One region of the Rossellomorea sp. FM04394 genome, then DNA from elsewhere that is predicted to be linked to it. Evidence: predicted binding sites of a transcription regulator. Region 1 holds the regulator's gene; the other holds the start of a gene.
What was found. Region 1 encodes CtsR, which represses protease genes until heat stress. Its sites were predicted from a motif close to ATGGTCAATAAAGGTCAAACA; they were not measured.

Region 1 (3,427 bases):
AAAGTCGGGCTTAGTGATCCGGTGGTTCCGCATGGAAGGGCCATCGCTCAACGGATAAAAGCTACCCCGGGGATAACAGGCTTATCTCCCCCAAGAGTCCACATCGACGGGGAGGTTTGGCACCTCGATGTCGGCTCATCGCATCCTGGGGCTGTAGTCGGTCCCAAGGGTTGGGCTGTTCGCCCATTAAAGCGGTACGCGAGCTGGGTTCAGAACGTCGTGAGACAGTTCGGTCCCTATCCGTCGTGGGCGCAGGAAATTTGAGAGGAGCTGTCCTTAGTACGAGAGGACCGGGATGGACGCACCGCTGGTGTACCAGTTGTCTTGCCAAAGGCATCGCTGGGTAGCTATGTGCGGAAGGGATAAGTGCTGAAAGCATCTAAGCATGAAGCCCCCCTCGAGATGAGATTTCCCATCACGTATGTGAGTAAGATCCCTAGAAGATGACTAGGTAGATAGGTCAGAGATGGAAGCATGGCGACATGTGGAGTTGACTGATACTAATCGATCGAGGACTTAACCACAAAGAGTCATTTTTAAATGAACAACATTGGTCGATATTCGGCTTTCTTGACATCAATTCTTTATCTAGTTTTGAAGGAACAACCCTTCAATTGAATATTCGTCTGGTGATAATGGCGAAGAGGTCACACCCGTTCCCATGCCGAACACGGAAGTTAAGCTCTTCAGCGCCGATGGTAGTTGGGGGATCTCCCCCTGTGAGAGTAGGACGTCGCCAGGCAAATGTGAAAAGAGTAACTCCAATGAGTTACTCTTTTTTTTGGTGTGATTGTTAAAATGGGTGTGCGATGAGTTTTTAAAAGATATTATTTGGTAAAATACGCAATCCCCCTCGAAAATGACGCAATTACCACAAACTTCTCAAAAACCACATTCATTTTACCAGTCAAAACACCAGTATTCGTCCTAATGAGAACACATTCACTATCTAACAAAGTGATTCTCCACACCCTTTACTAAGGAATAATCAATTCTTTCACCCAACCAAAACTTCTAATCCATCATTCCAGTAACCCACACCACATAACATCACAAATCAAAACCCACGTGAAACCAGTTCCACCAATTCCCCTCCAAGAAATTCACACCCACTCAATGCCCCATTTCCTGTTTTCTATCCAACAATCTCACAATTACACGTTTAAAACTTTCCTAAAACAGGAAAACTTCTAAGGTTAAACTTCATAATTGCAAAGATTAAAACGCAGTTGTATAATTATAGTCAAATATAGTCAAAGTCAAAATGAGGAGGAGGTTTGATGAGGAACATATCCGACATCATTGAACGTTATTTAAAGAATGTATTAGAACTGAGTGAAAGTGAGATAGTCGAGATTAAAAGAAGCGAGATCGCTGATAAGTTTCAATGTGTTCCTTCTCAAATTAATTATGTGATCAATACCCGCTTCACGATTGAAAGAGGGTATGTAGTAGAGAGTAAACGAGGTGGCGGGGGCTATATCAGGATTATGAAAGTAAAGGCCCACGATCAAGTTCATCTTATTGACCAGCTAGTGGCACTCATTACACAGACGATCAGCCAGAATACGGCAGCTGATATTGTTTTTCGTTTAGTAGAAGAGGATATCATTTCTGAACGGGAAGCAAAGATCATGCTCAGCGTGATGGATCGCTCGGTAATCATGGTAGATTTACCAGAACGGGATGTTTTGAGAGGAAGAATGCTCAGAGCCATGCTGGATTCTTTGAAGTACGAGTAAGTTTTGAGAGGTGAGTAGGATGATTTGTCAAGAGTGTAATGAAAGACCTGCAACCCTTCATTTTACCAAGGTGATAAATGGGGAAAAGACAGAGGTTCATTTATGCGAGCAATGCGCTCAGGATAAGGGTGAAATGTTTATGTTTGATTCTTCTTCCGGCTTCTCTGTGAACAATCTTTTGGCAGGTCTTCTTAATATAGCCCCTGCTATTAAGCAGGCAAAGGAAACGGAAATTCCCAAGTCAGAGGTTTTACAGTGTGAAAAGTGTAAGATGACCTTACAGCAATTTATTAATGTAGGACGATTTGGGTGTGCACATTGTTATGAGACGTTCAAGGATGAGCTGACTCCTCTATTAAAGCGTGTTCATAGTGGAAATGTGGAGCATCACGGGAAGGTACCGGAACGTATGGGCGGGGCGATTCATGTGAAGAAAAAAATTCAGCAGCTGAAGTCAGACCTGCAAACGATGATTGCGGATGAAGAGTTTGAAAAAGCAGCAGAAATACGAGACGAAATTCGCTCCCTGGAAAAAGATATTAAAAATGAGGGGGGAGATAAAGGATGAGCCTGGAAAGGTTTTTACAAAATGCCGTTAGTTCCTGGATGAATGAAGAGGGACCGAATTCGGATATTGTTCTCAGCTCACGGGTTCGCCTTGCAAGAAACCTGACAGACTTTCGTTTCTCCACTCTTTATTCTTCTGAGGAAGCAAAAGAAATCGTGGATCGTGTGAAGGATAAACTCTCTTTATACCCGAAGAAATTAGGTGAATTAGAATTTTTACCTACAAGTGAGATTCAGCCACTCCAAAAGAGGGTATTGATGGAGAAACACCTCATTAGTCCTAACTTGGCAGAGGACACGAACTATGGGGCTGTCCTTTTATCCGGTGAAGAAGATATTAGCATAATGGTAAACGAAGAGGACCATATTCGAATACAGTGTTTATATCCAGGCTTACAATTGAAGGAAGCATTACAAAGAGCGAATCAGATTGATGATTGGTTTGAAAGCGAATTTGATTTTGCTTTTGATGAGAAACATGGATATTTAACGACTTGTCCTACCAATGTAGGGACGGGGCTTAGAGCTTCTGTGATGATGCACCTGCCTGGTCTGATTTTAACCCAACAGTTGAATAGGATCATTCCTGCCATTAATCAATTAGGTCTGGTGGTAAGAGGGATTTATGGAGAAGGCAGCGAGGCGTTGGGAAACATTTTTCAGATTTCGAATCAAACGACACTAGGTAAGTCTGAGGAAGATATAGTGGAAGATTTATTGAGTGTTGTGAAACAGATCATCGATAAGGAACAATCGGCAAGGGACGCATTAGTAAAAACGTCTAACATACAATTAGAAGATAGGATATTTCGTTCACTTGGCGTTTTGGAGCACAGTCGGATCATCGAGTCCAAGGAAGCAGCGAAGTGTTTATCCGATGTCAGGCTTGGGATTGATTTAGGATACATCAAAGTCATATCTAAGAATATATTGAATGAACTAATGATTTTAACCCAACCGGGATTTTTACAACAATATTCTGGAGGTCCATTGAGACCAAATGAAAGAGATATAAGAAGGTCTTCTTTGATTAGGGAGCGAATTAAGTTAGATAAGGATACATGTGAGGAGGAAAAATAATATGATGTTTGGTCGATTTACAGAAAGAGCACAAAAGG
Region 2 (3,427 bases), 1.4 Mb from region 1:
ATAATTCGTGAGCAGGCTTTCCTTCTTGAAACAGGAACGATCCTTTTTTGAAATTTTTCACCGTTTTTTTCTCGAAAAATAATTGTTTAATCTCGGAAGGAACTTCTGAAATTTCACTCATGAGATCACGTCATTTCTATCATAATGTCTTATACTTAAAGCTTACCAAAGGAATCAGACAGATAGAAGGGATTTAAGCGAAAATCAATACAGCAGCACCGACAACGGCACAATAAATGGCGAAATATTTCAGGTTTCCTTTAGCCATGATATTCATGAACCACTTTAATGAGAAGTAGGAAGCAATAAGTGATGCGATGAACGCAACTAAGTAAGGGATGGCCATTGAAGCGAGGTTCGGATCCTCAATAAGATCGCTTATTCCGAATACCATCACCCCTACACTTACAGGAATATAGAGGAGGAAAGAGAAACGTAATGCCGTTTCAGCCTTCATTCCACTAGCCATTGCAGCTACGATGGTTGCACCTGAACGGCTGATTCCAGGAATCAGGGCTACTGCCTGGGCAAGACCGATGATGATGGCGTCTTTAACATTTAGGTCACCATCATTTTTTCTTCCTCGAAGGTTGCGGATCAGCCATAGGGCAATACCTGTAATAATAAGTGTAATTCCTACTGTGATGACAGATGTTAAATGTTCCTCAATCACGTCACCGAATAATACACCAATCACCCCGGCAGGGATTGTACCAATCAATAAGTAAACAATGAAATGAAAATCACGTTTCGTTTCAGGTGTTTTATGTTTGAAATAGCCTAAGCCATTCACGATCAGTCGCATGATATCTTCACGGTAAATAATGAGTACAGCCACTAATGAAGCCGTATTAACCAGGATTTCAAATGTTAGGGTAGCATCCTTAATTCCAAGAAAATGCTGGGCCAATAGTAAGTGACCACTGGATGAAATCGGGATTGGTTCAGTAAACCCCTGAAAAATCCCTAAAAATAAGTATTTCATAATCAGATAAAAATCCATTGTGTATCCTCCAAGCTTTTTTTCTCCACAGTTTTTAATTTAACACCATAAAGGGAAAGACTGTAAAGACTTTTTCCAAATGTTAACCGAACCGTAACTTGTTTATCATATAAAGCATTCTGATATCCTTCATCTGGCATGCATGAATGACCGGCCTTGTAGAAAAATAGTAAGGAAGCATCGCTTCGAAAAGGAGGGGTAAGAATGGGACAGTCACGACAATTCAAAGCTGGAGAAAAAGCACCTAATAATGGAGAGTATATAGAAATTGGTGAAACTGGAAGCATGGTGAAAAATCCGCAAAAACTACGCTTAAAAGCGGGAGACCGATTTCCTGAAAACTCCAACCATAATCGTCTTTGGACGTATATGAGAAAACCTTAACCCCATAAGGAACAAGGATGTCGCGTCGACAGCTCACTATTAAATAAGAATGGTGACGCCAATCGGAGGCACTCCCTGTTCCTTTTTCTTTTCCTTTTATATTGAAAAGGATATAATAGATACAAAGGTCAATAAAGGTCAAAGTGTGAGGTGAAGCACGATGAAATTTGATAATATGACTCACAGCATTCAAGAAGGATTGGTTTTTGCAGGAGAGGCAGCCAAAGAAAAATTACATACAGATATCACCCTGCTTCATTTGTGGAAATCCCTCCTTGGATCAGATGACAGTTTTCTTAGCACGATCTATGTTGGTGCAGGGGTAGACGTAGTCGGCCTAAGAAAATGGATTGATGACAAATTAAACGATATACCTGCTGTGGAGGGGAAAGGGCTGCAGTATGGACAGTTTTTTGCAAGAGATATCCATCAGCTCATGCAAGATAGTGATGCCTTAAAGGCTAAATGGGAAGATGACTATATCTCGGTGGAACATCTTGCCCTTGGGTTATTCAACCAAAAGAACCACCCGATTACGATATATTTAACAAAACATAATCTAACAGAAAAACAATTAAAGGACATTATTGAATCGATCAGAGGAGGGAGCAAGGTGAACACACAGAACCCTGAAGTAAAATATGAAGCGTTGAAAAAGTATGGGAGGGATCTTGTTGCGGATGTAAAGTCGGGAAGGATTGATCCAGTCATAGGCAGGGACAGTGAAATCCGCCACGTGATCCGAATCCTTTCCCGTAAAACGAAAAATAATCCTGTTCTTATAGGGGAGCCTGGAGTCGGTAAGACTGCGATCATTGAAGGACTCGCACAGCGGATTGTCAGAAAAGATGTCCCGGAAGGCTTGAAGGATAAAACCATCTTCGAATTGGATATGAGCTCTTTGGTTGCAGGGGCTAAGTTCAGGGGCGAGTTTGAAGAACGATTAAAGGCGGTATTGCAGGAAGTGAGAAAGAGTGAGGGGCGCATTCTTCTTTTTATCGATGAACTTCATACGATTGTGGGCGCAGGGAAGACGGAAGGAGCAATGGATGCGGGTAATATCCTAAAGCCGATGCTTGCGAGGGGAGAACTGCATTGTATAGGTGCGACGACCCTCAATGAATACCGTAAGTACATTGAAAAGGACCCGGCTTTGGAAAGGCGATTTCAACAAGTGCTCGTGCAGGAGCCCAATGTTGAAGATACTATATCTATTTTAAGGGGCTTAAAGGAGCGTTTTGAAATTCATCATGGTGTCAACATCCATGACCGGGCCATTGTGGCAGCTTCCAAGCTTTCTGACCGCTACATTTCTGACCGCTTCCTACCGGACAAAGCCATTGATTTAATCGACGAGGCCTGTGCAATGATCCGTACAGAAATTGACTCTATGCCATCAGAATTGGATGAAGTCACACGTAAAGTGATGCAGCTTGAAATCGAAGAAGCAGCTCTAAATAAGGAAAAGGATCCGTCAAGCCTTGAACGACTCGATCGAATCCGTGAAGATTTAAGTAATCTGAAAGAAAAAGCAACCGTGATGAAGTTAAAATGGGAGCAAGAGAAAGAGAGCATCGGGATTGTTCAGGAGAAACGGGAAGAACTGGAGAAGCTCAGGCGAATGCTTGAAGAAGCAGAAAGTGATTATGATCTGAATAAAGCTGCCGAGCTCCGTCACGGCAGGATTCCCGCTATGGAAAAAGAGCTTGTTGCTGTTGAACAAGAAATGATGAAAGAACAGGAAGGGCGCCTGCTGCGGGAAGAAGTGACGGAAGATGAAGTGGCAAATATTGTAGCAAGATGGACAGGGATACCGGTCACTAAGCTGGTAGAAGGCGAACGAGAGAAGCTTTTGAAGCTCGATCGTATTCTTCATGAACGGGTGATCGGGCAGGACGAGGCTGTGCAATTGGTGAGTGATGCGGTTATTCGTGCTAGAGCAGGTATTAAGGATCCGAACCGTCCGATTGGTTCATTCATTTTCTTAGGTCCTACTGGGGTAGGTAAGACGGAGCTTGCGAAGACACTTGCTCATACTTT

Region 2: a site for CtsR is predicted at 1,512-1,532, ahead of clpB (ATP-dependent chaperone ClpB). Genes of this name have one in related genera too.

What each region holds. Positions count from the first base shown of each region.
Region 1 is NZ_CP168654.1:107,947-111,373, forward strand. Features, by position in the region: rRNA gene ACCB35_RS00560 (23S ribosomal RNA) at 1-524, shown strand, start outside; rRNA gene rrf (5S ribosomal RNA) at 626-742, shown strand; gene ACCB35_RS00570 (CtsR family transcriptional regulator) at 1,281-1,742, shown strand; gene ACCB35_RS00575 (UvrB/UvrC motif-containing protein) at 1,762-2,310, shown strand; gene ACCB35_RS00580 (protein arginine kinase) at 2,307-3,389, shown strand; gene clpC (ATP-dependent protease ATP-binding subunit ClpC) at 3,391-3,427, shown strand, end outside.
Region 2 is NZ_CP168654.1:1,521,660-1,525,086, forward strand. Features, by position in the region: gene ACCB35_RS07625 (Crp/Fnr family transcriptional regulator) at 1-121, opposite strand, end outside; gene ACCB35_RS07630 (undecaprenyl-diphosphate phosphatase) at 194-1,003, opposite strand; gene ACCB35_RS07635 (YjzC family protein) at 1,208-1,387, shown strand; gene clpB (ATP-dependent chaperone ClpB) at 1,548-3,427, shown strand, end outside.